3 regions of the Pseudomonas shahriarae genome follow, and region 3 is predicted to be linked to each of the others. Evidence: riboswitches for the same ligand, from Rfam matches in the RefSeq annotation. Region 3 holds a riboswitch; each other region holds the start of a gene.

Region 1 (5,606 bases), 850 kb from region 3:
CGTGGGGCGGCACCAGGTCCGGGTCGTGGTACACCGCGCTGGCATCCACCTGGTAGCCCCGCGCCGGCTGGATGCCGACAAAGGTCAGGCCCAGGCGCAGGCCGGCGATCATCATGCGCCCGTCGCGGCACATCGGATCGTTATGAGGCGTGCCCCAGCGTTCCAGCACGGCCTGGCGGTTGGCCTCGGGCAAGCGATTGAACATCGCCTGGTATTCGTCCAGGCCCAGGCTTTGATGGCAGGGGCGCAGGTCGAGGCTGTCCAGGTCGTTGGTGACACCGCCGAGCAGGTCATGGATCAGCGCAGTGCCGCTGGCCGGCAATGCATCCGGCAGCGGATAACCCTCGGCCTGCAGGGCCCGCAGGATATTCAAGGCCGCGGCCGGGGTGTCCAGGCCCACGCCATTACCGATGCGCCCATCACGGGTCGGGTAGTTGGCGAGGATCAGCGCAATGCGCTTGTCGGCATGCGGCACCCGTGCCAGCTCGACCCAGCGCCGCGCCAGTTCGGCGACAAAGTCCATGCGTTCGGGGGCCGCGCGGTAGCACACCACGTCCGATTGGCTGCGCTCGCTGCGCCAGGCCAGGTCCTTGAAGCTGATCGGGCGGCTGATGATGCGCCCGTCCAGCTCCGGCAAAGCAATGTGCATCGCCAGATCACGCGGGCCGAGGCCCTGCTCGCTGGCTTCCCAGCCGGGCTGGTTGTCCTGGGCGCAGATCGCCTGGATCACCGGGATATTGCGGCGAAACGGCCGCAGATGGGGCGCTTCGGGGCTGGATTGGGCAAAGCCGGTGGTGTTCAGAATCACCGCCGCCCCGACCTCATCCAGCAAATCCTCGACCACTGTCAGGCAGCCGGGCTCTTTCAGGCTGGCCACCGCCATCGGCAGCGGGTTAAGGCCCGCTGCCTGCAAGCGTTGGCAGAACACATCAATAAAACCGGTATTGGCCGCCTGCAAGTGCGAGCGGTAGAACAGCACCGCTGCCACCGGCCAATCGGTGTTCCAGTCCGCCTGCCAGTCATTGAGGCGGGCATTGGCGGCGCGCGGGTGATAGATCGCGGTGCGCGGCAGAGTTTGCGGCTCGGCCCACGGGTAATCGCGGCCCAGGAAGCTACTGGCCAGGCAACGATAGAAATCCAGCGCATTCCCCAGCCCGCCCTGGCGCAGAAAGTGCCACAGGCGGTCACGCTCCACCGCACCCACGGTGCTCAGGCCGCTGAGTTCGGGATCGGGGCGATCATCCCCCGGCACCAGGATCAACTGCACGCCCTGCTCGGCCAGCTCCACCAGGCGTTGGATGCCGTAGCGCCAATAGCCGATGCCGCCGTGCAGGGATATCAGGATGACCTTGGCGTGGCGCAGCACCTCATCCACATACAGGTCCACCGAGGCGTGGTTCTGCACCTGCATCGGGTTGGCCAGGCGCAGGCTCGGGTAGTCGTCGGGCAGTTGCTGGGCGGCTTCGGCCAGCAACGCCAGGCTGGAATCGCCGCTGCACAGGATCACCAGCTCGGCGGGGGTTTGTCCCAGGTCGGCGATGTTGTCATCGGAGACGAAGCCACCGGGCTGGGTCCTGAGCAGGTGCATGGTTAAACGCTGAGCGCGGCGCGCAATTGCGCTTCAAGGCCCGCCGCATCCAGGTCCTGACCGATCAGCACCAACCGTGTGATGCGCGCTTCGTCAGCGCCCCAGGCCCGGTCGAAGTGCTTGTCGAAGCGCGTGCCCACGCCTTGGATCAACAGGCGCATCGGCTTGTTGGGGATCGCGGCGAAGCCTTTGACCCGCAGGATGCCGTGCTGCACCACCAATTGCGTCAGGGCGTCCAGCAGCAGCGCTTCATCAGCCTGTGGCAGGTCGATGGAGATGGAGTCAAACGCATCGTGATCGTGGTCATCTTCACCTTCGTGGTGATGATCGTGATGGCTATGGCGCCCGTCGATATGCTCCTCGGAGCCGGCACCCAGGCCAATCAGCACATCCAGAGGCAGGCGGCCGCTGCTGGCTTCGACGATTTTCACTGCTGGCGGCAGTTCTTCGGCGACTTCCAGGCGTACACGGGCCAGGTCTTCAGGGCTGATCAGGTCGGTTTTGTTGAGGATCACCAGGTCGGCGCTGGCCAGTTGGTCGGCGAACAACTCGTGCAGTGGCGATTCGTGGTCCAGGTTCGGGTCCAGTTTGCGCTGGGCGTCGACCTGGTCCGGGAACGCGGCAAAGGTGCCAGCGGCCACGGCCGGGCTGTCGACCACGGTGATCACTGCGTCAACCGTGCAGGCGCTGCGGATTTCCGGCCACTGGAAGGCCTGCACCAGGGGTTTGGGCAGCGCCAGGCCAGAGGTTTCGATGAGGATATGGTCGAGGTCGCCACGACGGGCCACCAGCTCGCGCATCACCGGGAAGAACTCTTCCTGTACGGTGCAGCACAGGCAGCCGTTGGCCAGTTCATACACGCGCCCGCTGGCTTCTTCTTCGGTGCAACCGATGGAGCACTGCTTGAGGATCTCGCCGTCGATACCCAGTTCGCCGAATTCGTTGACGATCACAGCAATGCGCCGACCCTGGGCGTTGTCCAGCATGTGCCGCAGCAAGGTGGTTTTGCCCGAGCCGAGAAAGCCGGTGACGATAGTGACGGGGAGTTTGGCCAGTGTTTTCATCGGATGCCCTTTGGGGCGGGCATACGGGACGACTGGCCCTGCAGCGGCGTGCAGGTGCTGGATTCGTCACCGGATCACCCCGCCCGGTTGAAATGGAAAATCGGTTGCGAGGCAGGTCTCCTGGCTTGGGGCTTGCCGGCCTTGCGGCTGGCGCTGGCTGCGCCTTCCCGCCGTATTGGCAGTGGCGTGGCAGTCAGATAAACCCTTTACAGTTGCGGGGGCAGCCGCGGCTTGGACCGCGTTCCCTTCTTAGCTTCGACCGCAGCCGAAGAACCTCGAAGGTGCAAGGCTACGCAGTGCTTGAGGGACGGTCAATTCAAAACCATGCGAAGAGCCGCGGTGCCCAGCTACAGATTGACGGCCATCCCGCGCCCATGCTCTCCTACACATCTTGTTTCGGGTGCCCTTTACAGGGTGAAACGGGAAACCGGTCAATCATGCATGCATGACCAATCCGGTGCTGCCCCCGCAACGGTAAGCGAGCGAAGCGTCACAGCCACTGTGCTTCTGGCATGGGAAGGCGATGCTTTCAGGACTCAGGAGAGCCCCCTCGCAAGCCCGGAGACCGGCCCGAAAAATCAAATAACAAACCCGCGGTGGGCGGGCGCTGTTCAGAACCCTGCGTGCCCGGCTCGCGGGGTTTTCATGCGCTCGTGTCACCCTGCCACTCGAAAGGGACGTGCCATGTCGATCATCAGCAGCACCTCACACACCGCCAGCCGCTCCGCCACCTTGAGCCAACGCCTGACCGCCGCTATCGGCGCGTCGATCCTCGGTGCGTGCCTGGTGTATTTCGCCGGGTTCTCCCATATCGAGGCCGTGCACAACGCCGCCCACGATACGCGCCACAGCGCCGCCTTCCCGTGCCATTGAGACCTGCAACCATGATCAAGCGAATTGCGCAAACCGCAGGTTTCACCGGCCTGTTGGCCGCCCTGCTGCTGACCCTGCTGCAAAGTTTCTGGGTGGCTCCGCTGATTCAGCAGGCGGAAACCTACGAAAACGCCCCGGCCACGACCGAAGTGCATGAGCATGCGCCTGGTGCTGCGGCCCACAGCCACGACGCCGAGGCCTGGGAACCGGAAGACGGCTGGCAGCGCGTGCTGTCCACCACTGGCGGTAACCTGGTGGTCGCCGTAGGTTTTGCGCTGATGCTCGCCGGCCTGTACACCCTGCGCGCCCCGACCCGCACCGCCCAGGGCCTGCTCTGGGGCCTGGCCGGTTACGCCACCTTTGTGCTGGCACCGACCCTCGGCCTGCCACCGGAACTGCCCGGCACCGCTGCGGCGGACCTGGCGCAACGGCAGATCTGGTGGATCGGCGCGGCAGCCTCCACCGCCGCCGGTATCGCGCTGATTGTGTTTGGTCGCAACTGGCTGCTGAAGATCCTCGGCGTGGCGATCCTGGCGGTGCCCCATGTGATTGGCGCGCCACAGCCCGAAGTGCACTCGATGCTCGCCCCGCAGGCCCTGGAAGCGCAGTTCAAGATCGCGTCGCAGCTGACCAATGTTGCGTTCTGGCTGGCCCTGGGCCTGATCAGCGCCTGGTTGTTCCGACGCAATCGCGACGACCAGCACTCGGCATGACAGCAGCCACCACCGCGCCGACCCTGGTGGTCGGCCTGGGTTGTCAGCGTGGCTGCAGCGTCGCGGCGCTATTGGCGCTGTTCAATGAAGCCTTGGCTGGCGCGGGAATCGACCCTCGGCACATCAGCGCACTGGCGAGTATCGACCGTAAACAGGATGAGCCAGGGTTACTGGCCCTGGCCGAACACTTGAGGTTGCCACTGCAGTTTTTCAGTGCCGAACAGCTGGCGATCCACGAAGCGCAATTGAGCCACCGCTCTGCTGTCGCGTTTGCCCATACCGGCTGCCACGGCATCGCCGAAAGCGCCGCCCTGGCCCTGGCCGAGCACTTGGCCCAGCGCCCTGCCCGCCTGTTGATCAACCGCCAGAAAAGCCCGCAAGCCACCTTTGCATTGGCGTGCGCGGGCTGAATTCCCGATAATCCGCCTCCTTGATCATGAGCGGTCTTCATCTGCAGCCCGCCTCGCCGGCTTTTTCACAGGAATCCTCCATGACCGTCTACTTCATCGGCGCAGGCCCCGGCGACCCGGAACTGATCACCGTCAAAGGCCAGCGGCTGATCCGCAGTTGCCCGGTAATTATCTACGCCGGCTCCCTGGTGCCGGCCGCCGTGCTTGAAGGCCATCAGGCCGAAACCCTGGTCAACAGCGCCGAACTGCACCTGGAGCAGATCATTGAGTTGATCAAGCATGCCCATGAACAGGGCCAGGACGTGGCGCGGGTGCATTCTGGCGATCCGAGCCTGTATGGCGCGATTGGCGAGCAAATCCGCCATTTGCGCGCACTGGGAATTCCCTTCCAGATCATTCCCGGCGTCACCGCCGTGGCCGCCTGTGCCGCGTTGCTGGAGGCGGAGCTGACCTTACCGGATATCGCCCAAAGCGTGATCCTGACCCGCTATGCCGATAAAACCACGATGCCTGCGGGGGAGTCCTTCGACAGCCTGGCCAGCCACGGCACTACCATGGCCGTGCATCTGGGGGTCAATCACCTGGAGAAAATCGTCGCCGAGCTGCTGCCGCATTACGGTGCAGATTGCCCGATTGCCGTGGTACACCGGGCGACCTGGCCGGATCAGGATTGGGCGATTGGCACCTTGGCGGATATTGTCGGTAAGGTGGCAGCCAAGGGGTTCAGGCGCACCGCGCTGATTGTGGTGGGTCGAGTGCTGGCCAGTGACAGCTTCAGCGAATCCTCGCTGTATCGCGCAGGGCACGCCCACCTCTACCGACCCTGACACTGTGGGGGCTGGCTTGCCTGCGATTGCGGTTTAACCGGCTGTAGAGAAGTCGCCTGACCCTCCGCTATCGCGGCATGAGTCTCTACATAGTTCTCTTCTGGGGGGTGTGTACATATCCGTTGCTGCGG
Region 2 (5,606 bases), 660 kb from region 3:
AGGGTCTAAATGGGGTTCAAGGGCTTAGATGACATGGGTCAAACAAGAAGTCACATAGATCACGATTGAATTTGCAAATCGATGTCATAGAAGGCATAGTCTCGGCTTCTTTACATATCAGCCACGGTCGTGCCCATGCTAAATCGCTTCGCACCCCTCGTGCCTCTCGCACTCGTTACCCTGTTGTTTGGTTGCGCCACCCACCCCCAGCAGGTGGTCGAGCAGCAAAAGCCGCAACAACAGCATCAAGCCAAATTCGTCGCAGCACAGTCTTCTTCTGTTTATGAAGAAGAGGTGGCGACCGAAAAAGAACTGGCCCAGTTCGCCGACAGCAAGCCTTATCAGCTGCCACTGCTGGCCGACAGTATCCTCGAACGCGGCATGTCCCTGATCGGTACCCGTTACCGTTTCGGTGGTACCTCTGAAGCCGGTTTCGACTGCAGTGGCTTTATCGGCTACCTGTTTCGTGAAGAAGCCGGCATGAACCTGCCGCGCTCCACCCGCGAAATGATCAACGTGGATGCACCGTTGGTCGCACGAAACAACCTCAAGCCCGGCGATCTGCTTTTCTTCAGTACCAACGGCCGTGGTCGCGTCAGTCACGCCGGTATCTACCTGGGCGATGACCAGTTCATCCACTCCAGCAGCCGCCGTAGCGGTGGGGTGCGGGTCGATAAGCTGGGTGACAGCTACTGGAGCAAAACCTTCATCGAAGCCAAGCGCGCTTTGGCGATGGCCCCGACTACCGTTACCGCTCGCAAGTAAAGTTAAAGTGATACTTGAAGTTTGACGCGTAAGCGCTAGAATCCTGAGATATTGTTGCGAACCTGACCGCGCAAGCTTGCTTGCGCGGTCTAGTTTTCAGCGTTCGGCAGCGAAAGCCGCATCCAGATCAGGATTGTTCTGCCCATGTCGACCTCGGCCCGCCTAATTCTTGTTGTTTGCGCCGCACTGCTCAGTGCCTGCGCCAGCCGTCCTCCACCTGCGCCTGTGGCCGTCAAGCCCAAGCCGGTATTCAACTATTCCACCCAGAACTTTTCGCCAGTGGCCGAAGATGTGCTGTTTCGCGCCCTGGGCCTGGTGGGCACGCCTTACCGCTGGGGCGGCAACACCCCGGATTCGGGGTTTGATTGCAGTGGTTTGATTGGTTTTGTCTACCGCGACGCCGCGGGCATCTCGCTGCCGCGCACCACTCGCGAGCTGATTGTGATGCGGGCCCAGGACGTGCGCGAAGATGCGCTGCAGACCGGCGACCTGCTGTTCTTCGCCACGGGCGGTGGCTCGCAGGTCAGCCATGCCGGCATCTACGTGGGTGAAGGGCGTTTCGTGCATGCGCCGCAAACCGGCGGTACGGTGAAGCTTGATACCTTGTCCAAGGCCTACTGGCAGAATGCCTATTTGAGCGCCAAGCGCGTGTTGCCGGCGGGGCAATTGGCGCGTAATCCCTAAGCCAAATATAAAACCCAATGTGGGAGCGGGCTTGCCCGCGATGGCGGTGTGTCAGTGGATAGATTCCTGACTGATCCACAGCCATCGCGGGCAAGCCCGCTCCCACAGTTGTTTTGGGGTGCTCGCAAATCATTTATTTGGCTGAAGACACCCGCCACACCTTATTCCCCACATCGTCCGCCACCAGCAACCCGCCTTGCTGGTCGATCACCACGCCCACCGGCCGGCCCATAGCTTTCTCATCACTGTTGAGAAAGCCGGTCAGCACATCCACCGGCGCGCCGTTGGGCTTGCCCCCCGCAAATGGCACAAAGATCACCTTGTACCCGCTGTGCGGCTTGCGATTCCACGAACCGTGCTGGCCGATAAAAGCGCCTTGGGCAAATTGCGCCGGTAGGGTGTTGCCTTCGGCAAAGGTCAGGCCCAGCGACGCGGTGTGGGGGCCGACGGCATAGTCCGGCGCAATGGCCTTGGCCACCAGGTCCGGGTCCTGCGGCGTGACCCGTACATCCACATGCTGGCCGTAATAGCTGAACGGCCAGCCATAAAAGCCGCCATCCTTGACCGAGGTGATGTAGTCCGGCACCAGGTCGCTGCCGATTTCATCGCGCTCGTTGACTGCCGTCCACAGCTTGCCGCTTTGCGGCTCCCAGGCCATGCCATTGGGGTTGCGCAGCCCGGAGGCAAAAATCCGCTGCTTGCCGCTGGCCCGGTCGACTTCCCAGATCGCCGCACGCCCCTGTTCGGCTTCCAGGCCGTTTTCACCGACGTTGCTGTTGGAGCCTACGCTCACATACAACGTGTTGCCGTCCTTGCTGGCCACCACGTTTTTCGTCCAGTGGTGGTTGAGCGGACCGCCCGGCAGGTCGATGACCTTGGTGCCCTGGGCCTTGATCGCGGTTTCTCCCGGTTGATAGGGGAAGCGCAGCAGCTTGTCCGAGTCGGCCACATACAGGTCGTTGCCCACCAGGGTCATGCCAAACGGCGAGTTGAGGTTTTCCAGGAACACCGTGCGGGTTTCCGCCACGCCATCATGGTTGGCATCGCGTAGCAGGGTGATACGGTTCGGGCTGGGTACGCCGGCACCGGCACGGCCCATGACCTTTTCCATGACCCAGCCGCGAATGCCCTTGGAGTCATCCGGCTTGGGCGGCGCATTGGTCTCGGCCACCAGCACGTCGCCATTGGGCAATACATACAGCCAGCGCGGGTGATCCAGGCCTTCGGCGAAGGCGCCAACCTGGGTGCCGGCGGCGGCCTTGGGCTTGGCCCCGGCGGGCCAGCCAATCGCCGGGGCGATGTTGACGGTGGGGATCAGGGTTTTATTCGGTTCCGGCAGCTTGGGCGACGGCCCGGTGCCATCGGATACCTGCAAGGTTGAGCTTTCGCCACAGGCGGCGAGTGCGCCTGCGGCCATGATCAATAGGGCGAGTCGGGTCTTGTGCATGTTTTTCTCCTCAATGCCTGTAGTCATAGAGGTATGGCGCGCGGCGATGGTTCAAGTACGTGGCCGGCTTTAATTGACGCTGTACCCCCAACCCACTAACCTTCGCCGCTTGTTTCAGGTGCTCTGTGGCGTACGCGCCGACCGAGTGAAACAGGGAAGCCGGTGAGTGCGCGCACTTTTCTACAGTGTGGCCACGATCCCGGCGCTGCCCCCGCAACGGTAAATGAGTCAAGACGCTGCTTTTGCCACTGTATCGCCTGCGATATGGGAAGGCGCATCGTCGGCTTGCCCTGGTCAATCGGGCGCCACTCATGAGCCCGGAGACCGGCCTGATTCATCCAACAGCATCACGGTGGGCGATGCTTGGCTTCATTTAAGTTGTCTTTTCCTGCCCGCCGTTTTTGTCCAGCCCCAACGGAGAGCTGCCATGACTGATACCCCTGATCGTGACGAACGCCACCTGGCGCGCATGCTGCGCAAAAAAGCGGTGATTGACGAGCGCATTGCCAATTCACCGAATGAATGCGGTTTGCTGCTGGTGTTGACCGGCAACGGCAAAGGCAAGAGCAGTTCGGCGTTTGGCATGCTGGCCCGGGCCATGGGGCACGGTATGCAATGCGGTGTGGTGCAGTTCATCAAGGGCCGTAACAGCACCGGTGAAGAACTGTTCTTCCGCCGCTTCCCCGAGCAGGTGCGCTTCCATGTGATGGGCGAGGGCTTTACCTGGGAGACCCAGGACCGCCAGCGCGATATCGCCGCCGCCGAAGCGGCCTGGAAGGTCTCCCGGGAAATGTTGCAGGATCCGTCCATCGGCCTGGTGGTGCTGGATGAGCTGAACATCGCGCTCAAGCACGGCTATCTGGACCTGGACCAAGTGTTGAGCGACCTGCAAGCCCGGCCACCGATGCAGCACGTGCTGGTCACTGGCCGCGGGGCCAAACCGGAACTGATTGAAATGGCCGATACCGTCACCGAAATGGGCATGCTCAAGCACGCGTTCCAGGCCGGTATCAAGGCACAGAAAGGCATCGAACTTTGAACCAGCCGCGCCATTGCCCAGCGGTGCTGATCGCCGCGCCGGCGTCAGGCCAGGGCAAGACCACTGTTACCGCCGCGCTGGCCCGTTTGCATCGCAACCTGGGGCGCAAGGTCCGGGTGTTCAAGTGCGGCCCGGACTTTCTCGACCCGATGATCCATGAGCGCGCCAGTGGTGCGCCGGTCTATCAATTGGACATGTGGATGGTCGGCGAGCAGGAAAGCCGTCGCCTGTTGTGGGAAGCCGCGGGGGAGGCGGACCTGATCCTGATCGAGGGCGTGATGGGCCTGTTCGACGGCACACCGTCCAGCGCCGACCTGGCGCGCCACTTTGGCGTGCCGGTGCTGGCAGTGATCGACGGCACCGCCATGGCCCAAACCTTTGGCGCCCTGGCGCTGGGGTTGGCGCGTTACCAGGCGGACCTGCCGTTCGCCGGGGTCCTGGCCAACCGCGTCGGCACCGTGCGCCATGCGCAGTTGCTGGAAGGCAGCCTGACCGAAGGCCTGCGCTGGTACGGCGCGCTGTCCCGGGAAACCGGGATCGAGCTGCCCAGCCGCCACCTGGGCCTGGTGCAGGCCAGCGAGTTGAATGACCTCGATCTGCGCCTGGATGCCGCCGCCGCCGCCCTGGCCAGCAGTTGCGAGGTAGCGCTGCCACCGCCGGTGGAATTCGCTGCGCCGGAGGTGATCGAGGCCCAGCCGTTGCTGGCCGGGGTGCGGATTGCCGTGGCCCGTGACGAAGCCTTTGCCTTCACCTATGGCGCCAGCCTCGACTTACTGCGGGCGATGGGCGCGCAGTTGCACTTCTTCTCGCCGATCCATGACCGCGTGCTGCCCGACGCCGACAGCCTCTATCTGCCCGGTGGCTACCCGGAGTTGCATCATCAGGCGCTGTCGCAAAACACCGCGATGCTGCAGGCGATCCGCTCCCACCACAGCGCCGGCAAACCATTGCTGGCCGAATGCGGCGGCATGCTCTACCTGCTCGACTCCCTGACCGATGTCGAGGGCACGCGTGCCGAACTGCTGGGGCTGCTGCAAGGCGATGCGGTCATGCAGAAACGCCTGGCGGCCCTGGCCCTGCAAACGGTCGAATTGCCGGAAGGCGAATTGCGCGGCCACACCTACCATCATTCCCTGACCAGCACGCCGTGGCAGCCGATTGCTCGTGGCCTGAGCCCCAATGGCGGGCGCGGCGCCGAGGCGGTGTACCGCCAGGGGCGGATGACGGCCTCTTATGTGCACTTTTATTTCCCGTCGAACCCGGTTGCAGTGGCCGCGCTGTTTGCGCCGGATCGGGACGCCGCCATCGCAGGCGATTGCATTGCAACGGTAGGCGCGGGCTTGCCCGCGATAGGGTCATGACCGACAAGGCCTTCCCCCAGGCCGAGCGCGACGCCATCTACCGCGCCATTGCCGAACGCCGCGACATGCGCCACTTCAGTGGCGGCACCGTCGCCCCCGAGTTGTTGCACCGCCTGCTGCACGCCGCGCACCAGGCCCCCAGCGTCGGCCTGATGCAGCCCTGGCGCTTTATCCGCATCAGCGACCGCAACCTGCGCGGGCAGATCCAGCAGTTGGTGGAAGCCGAGCGTATCCGCACCGCGCAAGCCCTGGGCGAGCGCTCGGACGACTTTATGAGGCTCAAGGTCGAAGGCATCCACGACTGCGCCGA
Region 3 (5,606 bases):
CAACGCCAAACCGCAGAGGTCCTCGCCAAAGAACCCGCCTCAGTGCCTCTTGAGCAAACGCCGTCCGCGCAGGTTGATGAGGCTGACCGGGAGTTGGCGCAGAACACCGCGACAGCCCTGCTGACGCTGCGCAAAGAAACGCGCCCCGCTGCTGCCCTGCCCCCTGCCAGGCGCCTGTTTCTGGAACTGCCGCCCCTTTCGACACTGGCCCAAACATTCAAGGCATTTAACGAAGCCCTCTCCAGTGAGGCTTTTTTGGATTTCGTCGAAAAAAACAACCTGGTCGTTGCCAACCTCAGGGTGGACCCGACCACCGGCAACCTGCTGGTCCGCAGCCCCAAAGGCTCCGATGCGCCGCCCAAGATGTTCACGCACGATGACTCGTCAGGCTGGGCGCAGGTGGCCCCGGCCATAGTGGCGCTGGCGAAAAAACTGAGTGCCGGAACCGGGGCGCTCGTACCGTGCTTCAACGTTGAAACCGCAAGCCTGGGCCAGGTTCTGAGTTTCTATGGCGAGCCGCCAGCGGATCCCAGCCTGCAAGGCGTGCTCAAGCAGAGCTCGGCCCTCAATCGCAACGGCTTCAGCGCGTTGACCAACGCTGCGCACGACCCGCGATCACGGGAGGTCAAGCAAAACCAACTGGCCGTCAAACAACAACTCGATCAGCAAGCTGCCGCCGATAAACCCATCACCATCCCTCCCCGCCGCTCCCCGACCGCCGAGATTGCCAGACAGCAGTTTGCCGGCGAGCCCGGTTTGCAAGCGGTCGTGGGACGGCTGCTGACGGACGCCATAAAGAGTGCATCACCCGGGCTGGACTTCGACATCAATCAGGTCGACTTGGCCCAGCCCGACCCGGACAACCCGGGTCAGTTCAAACGCAAGCCGCTGACGACGCTGGCCCTGGAATACCTGGTAGACGGTGCGGTCCCCGACTTGCCCGCCAACAGCAAACTGGTCGACACCCGCCCAGACGTCCTGACCCATACCGGCAACACCCCGGACACCCCACTCGCCGTTGACATGGGCGCGATCCAAAGCGCATTCCGTGCGCTGCCAGGCCAACTGGCGCAGGCGTTGACAACCGACGTATCCAACTATTGGGACCAGCCCGCCTTCGGCGCCCCCACCCGTGCAAGCCTCAGCCCGTTTGCCGGCAGTCGCCGGACACTGATCAGTAACCTGTTACGGGACAACCTGCGACTGGCCGCACTCAAGCAGCCGGGCCTGGACGATCTGCAGCGCGAAACCCTGGACCTGGTGGTGCGCTACCCCAACGGATCGACGCGCCCAAGCTCCAACGACAGTGCCGAGGTGACGGTATTCAACCTCGGCAGCATTTCAGAGCCCAACCAGGGCGCGATAGAGTCCACTTCAGCCAACCTGCTGATTCAGCGCCATGTCGGCGAGCGCACGATTCTGCTGCTGTGCGAACCCAGCGGCAAAGTCACCCCCTATGACTCCTACGCGGCGTTCAACGCGGCACGGGAGCGACAGCTCAAAGCGCAGGCCCCTGAACAACGGCTTCTCAACACCTTGCGTAAGGTCGACGGCAATGCTTTCCAGGCCCAGGCCGAGACGGTGATCACTCAGCGTCTGGATAACAGCCTTGCTCCCGACCCCAGCTGGCTGAACCTGGACACACTGGATCAGCCTTCACGCAAGATGCCCAGTTGGGTCAGCAACGCCACCGAGGCCGAGCGTGTTGTCTTGCGTGAACTGAGCCTGCAACTGGCGAGTATCACCCAGCGCAATAAAGGGCGGACCTACAACAGCGATATCCCGGATATCCGGCCCTTTGCCGAACAGGCTTTCGATCAACTGAAGGCGGTGAGCCACCCGGCGAAAAACCTGGAGGTGGTGTTCAAGGTGCCCGTCGGCGGCAACTCGCCAGGTGGGGTGGTCAGCGGCAGTCTCCATCGCGAACGCATGAGCATGACCGATGTGCTCCTGAAAAACCTGTCGGGGCTGCCCAGCCGCGACGTGGAGGTTTATCTCAAACCGGGTAACACGCGGGTTCCGGAGCTGGAAAAGGATGGCGAACTGCAGAAACTGATCGAGAAGGTCGACGTGGGTAAAAGCTACCCCGAGCTGCTCAAGCGCGAACTGCTGGACGATCCCGTCAAAAAAGCCCAACGCCAGTCCCTGTTTGCCCAGCAAGTCCCCGTGGAACTGCAGATCAAGGCCCTGGAGCTGGCGGTTAACAAACAATCGGGGTTCGATACCACAGGGTTGCGCTACGTGCAGGCGGCCGTCAACCCGCAACCCGGTGCACAGACCGTCGATGGCAAAGAGATCGTCGTCCGCCCGCTGGCGTTCGTTGCCGGGCCAGGCGCCACACCCGAGGTGGTCGACAACATGTACCTGATCGAACCCGAGGACAGCATCAGCGGCCCGCATATTCTCTACCGCCCATTGATCGCCGACGCACCGCTGCTGCAATTCCCCACCCGCCAGGCCTTGCTGGAGGCCATCCAGCAACCGGGGCGCCTGCAAAACGACATCCTGGCCTGGTTTCCCGACAACGCGACCCGCGACTACTACAAGGCATGGAGTTTCAAGGAGCCCTCCACCCAGACCACCAGCCTGTTTGGCGTGGGCGACGGAGAAACCGTTCCCGCTGCGCCCACACTGGCGGTGGGCGGCTATGCCGCTGCCGATGCCCTGAAGGCCAAACTGCAAACCGGGCAATTGATGAACCACCTGTACGACGCCAATGCCCAGGGCGTGATCAGCATGGCCGAACAACAATCTGTCTCCGACGCCGAAAGCCGCTGGGCAACGCTCAAGGAAGGCGGCTATCTGTTGCTCAACGCGGTACTGCCGGCCCTGCGCGGCCCCGGCGCTGCCATTGGCACGGCGCTGCAGTTCCAGGGCATTCTCAGCGACCTGCAAACGCTGGCGGACAACGCCACGCCGGACAAAGAAACGGCCATGGCGGATTTGCTGCTCAACTTTGCAATGCTGGTGACCCACTCTCGAGCACGCTCCTCACGCAGGCCGGTCGATCCCCCACCGACGCCGGAGGTGACCCAGGCAGCGCTGCGCAGTGGCAGCCACAACAGCATCATCGAGGCGCCGAATGGCGAAAAGGTCCGGCGCCTGATCGTGATGAAGGGCAACATGCAAAAGATGCAACTGATCAAAGGCAACCTGTTCAGCTTTGAAGATGAATACAAAGGCAAACCTCGGCTCAACATCAACGCTCATGGTCGCGACCTCAGCTTCAGGGAACAACTGTCCGGTAAAAGCTCGACCATCCTGTATGACGGTGCTGAGCATACCGCCGAGCAACTGCATGCCCACTTGCTCGCCAAAGGCATTGATCCCAGCCAGTTCGACAACGTTCGCTTGCTTGTCTGCTACTCCGGCAATGGCGCCGAGAACTCCTTCGCCGCCGAGTTCCAGCGGCTGATCAACAAGCCGGTAAAGGCCTTCGTGGGCACCGTGACCGTGACCCCGAGCCCCGAGCTGGTCACCGCCGAGTTCAAGACCGGCATCCAGATGCATGGGACGCAGAAAGGCCCAAAACTGGTGAGTGACACCTACGCCCAATACGACAGCGTGGACACGGTCAAGGACCGCACGGGTATTTCCCTGATCCGCAACCCGCTCGAATATGTGCTCTTCTCCTACTACCCCGTGTATTTCCCGCCCCGCACCGGCGCCACCGCGGCAAGCCGCTGAGCATCAGCACACTGGCGGCACTGCACAATCGCTGCGCCAGATTGACGAAAGGGCCTGCGAATGTTCAGATGCCGCCCTGTTTCAGGTGCCTTATGCCGCCGTGCATAGGGTGAAACGGGAAACCGGTACGCTCATTCGAGCAAGTCCGGTGCTGCCCCCGCAACGGTATTCGCGTGACCCCTTCGACACACCACTGTGGCCAGAGCGCCATGGGAAGGTGAAGGGTTCGATACGCGAGAGCCCGGAGACCGGCCTGGAATTTCTGTTTGGCATAATCCTGCGGTGGGCGGGCATGGGCCGGTATCGGTGTGTGCCCGGTGCCTTCTCCTGCGTGCTTCTGCGAAGATACTTTCGAGAAGACTATGATTTTCCAACGTTCCTCTACCTCTGGCCCGACCCTGCTCCTGGGTTGCCTGTTCAGCCCGCTGCTGCTCGCCGATGACACAGCCCTGGTGCTCAACCAGCAGATCGTCTCTGCGCCGTCGGTGGAATCCACCACCGTGGCCGATATGGCCCAGTACGGCAGCAAAGTCGAGATTGTCAGCCGCGAACAGATCGAACGCGCCGGCCCCAGCGCCGATATCACCCGGGCGATGCAGATGTTTATTCCCGGCTTTTACGTTGCGCCGAAAAACGGCCCCTTCGACTACGGCACCTATTCCCTGCTGGGCGGGCGCAATGACGACACCCTGATCCTGCTCGATGGCGTGCGCCTGAACAACCGCCTGTACGGCGGCCTGTACCTGGACACCCTGCCGGCCAACGCCGTGGAGCGCATCGAAGTGCTCAAGGGCGGCCAGAGCCTGTTGTTCGGTACCCAGGCGGTGGCGGGTGTGATCAATATCGTCACGCGCAGCCCGCAGACCCGTGACGTGTCCGGCGAAACCAACCTGGGCGTCGATACCTTTGGCGGCACCACCGGCGATGCCCGGGCCGAGCGGATTTTCACTAACGGCCTGGGCGACCTGGGCCTGCTGGCGTACGTCAGCCACAACGTGTCCGAGGGTTACCAGCCGTTTCGCAACCGTGACATGAGCAACGTCAGCGACAAGAAACGCTCCTACGAAGTCACCACCTTCGGCGCCAAGGCCATCCAGTCCCTGGGCGATGATTCGCGCCTGGAGCTGTTCTACCAGTACTCCGACGCCAACCTGGACTTCGCCGGCGCCACCAACAACCGCAAGACCACCAACGACCGCGTGCAACAGATCGCCACGGCGACCTTCGAGCAACGCCTCAATGAACGGCTGAGTTACTTCGTCAAGGGCCATATCAACGATTGGGACACGCGTTACTCGCGGGTCAACAACACCGCCGACGGTGGCACCGTGGTGCGTAACCGCGATGACTACTGGGGGTTCACCGACTGGGGCGTGCAAGCCGAAGGCAAGGCTGAGCTTGAAGGCGGCCATGTGCTGGTGTTCGGCTCCGACAACCAGTGGTTCAAGGGCCAGGACGATGTACTGATCATCGACAACAACAAGGCCGAAGCCCACGCCCTGTACAGCCAACTGCGCCCGCAGATCGACGCCCTGCCCGACTGGCACCCGAGCATCGGCCTGCGCCACGAAACCATGAGCGGCGGCGACAGTGCCACGGTCGGCATGCTCACCTCGCTCTACGACCTCAATGCCAACTGGGCCCTGCGCGGCCAGTACGGCAGCGCCTACAAGCTGCCGAATGCCGAGCAATTGTTTGTCAATGAACCCGGCGACGAGATCGGCAACCGTAACCTCAAGCCGGAAAAAAGCCGCAACGCCGAGCTGGGCCTGGACTACAAGGGCCTGCTGGCCGACCGCGAGTTCAGCGCCAGCGTGACCCTGTTCAAGCGCAAGATCACCGACCTGATCACCCTCGACGATAGCCACTGGGTCAACGGCCAGGGGCAGATCCAGGTGCGTGGCTTCGAGGCCGACGCC

What was found. Region 3 has a riboswitch for cobalamin ahead of HU773_RS11025 (TonB-dependent receptor plug domain-containing protein). Riboswitches for the same ligand answer to the same signal wherever they lie in the genome.
Region 1: it holds a riboswitch for cobalamin, as region 3 does, so the genes downstream of both, HU773_RS14740 (CbtB domain-containing protein) here and HU773_RS11025 (TonB-dependent receptor plug domain-containing protein) in region 3, are expected to answer to the same signal.
Region 2: it holds a riboswitch for cobalamin, as region 3 does, so the genes downstream of both, cobO (cob(I)yrinic acid a,c-diamide adenosyltransferase) here and HU773_RS11025 (TonB-dependent receptor plug domain-containing protein) in region 3, are expected to answer to the same signal.

Annotation. Positions count from the first base shown of each region.
Region 1 covers NZ_CP077085.1:3,318,981-3,324,586, forward strand. Annotated here, with positions in the region: gene cobN (cobaltochelatase subunit CobN) at 1-1,588, opposite strand, end outside; gene cobW (cobalamin biosynthesis protein CobW) at 1,591-2,652, opposite strand; cobalamin riboswitch at 2,746-2,945, opposite strand; cobalamin riboswitch at 3,034-3,240, shown strand; gene HU773_RS14740 (CbtB domain-containing protein) at 3,337-3,525, shown strand; gene HU773_RS14745 (CbtA family protein) at 3,537-4,238, shown strand; gene HU773_RS14750 (cobalamin biosynthesis protein) at 4,235-4,648, shown strand; gene cobM (precorrin-4 C(11)-methyltransferase) at 4,729-5,475, shown strand.
Region 2 covers NZ_CP077085.1:1,810,808-1,816,413, forward strand. Annotated here, with positions in the region: gene HU773_RS08110 (C40 family peptidase) at 136-765, shown strand; gene HU773_RS08115 (C40 family peptidase) at 910-1,449, shown strand; gene HU773_RS08120 (PQQ-dependent sugar dehydrogenase) at 1,583-2,896, opposite strand; cobalamin riboswitch at 2,996-3,243, shown strand; gene cobO (cob(I)yrinic acid a,c-diamide adenosyltransferase) at 3,324-3,935, shown strand; gene HU773_RS08130 (cobyrinic acid a,c-diamide synthase CobB) at 3,932-5,296, shown strand; gene bluB (5,6-dimethylbenzimidazole synthase) at 5,293-5,606, shown strand, end outside.
Region 3 covers NZ_CP077085.1:2,466,696-2,472,301, reverse strand. Annotated here, with positions in the region: gene HU773_RS11030 (hypothetical protein) at 1-3,687, shown strand, start outside; cobalamin riboswitch at 3,754-3,958, shown strand; gene HU773_RS11025 (TonB-dependent receptor plug domain-containing protein) at 4,050-5,606, shown strand, end outside.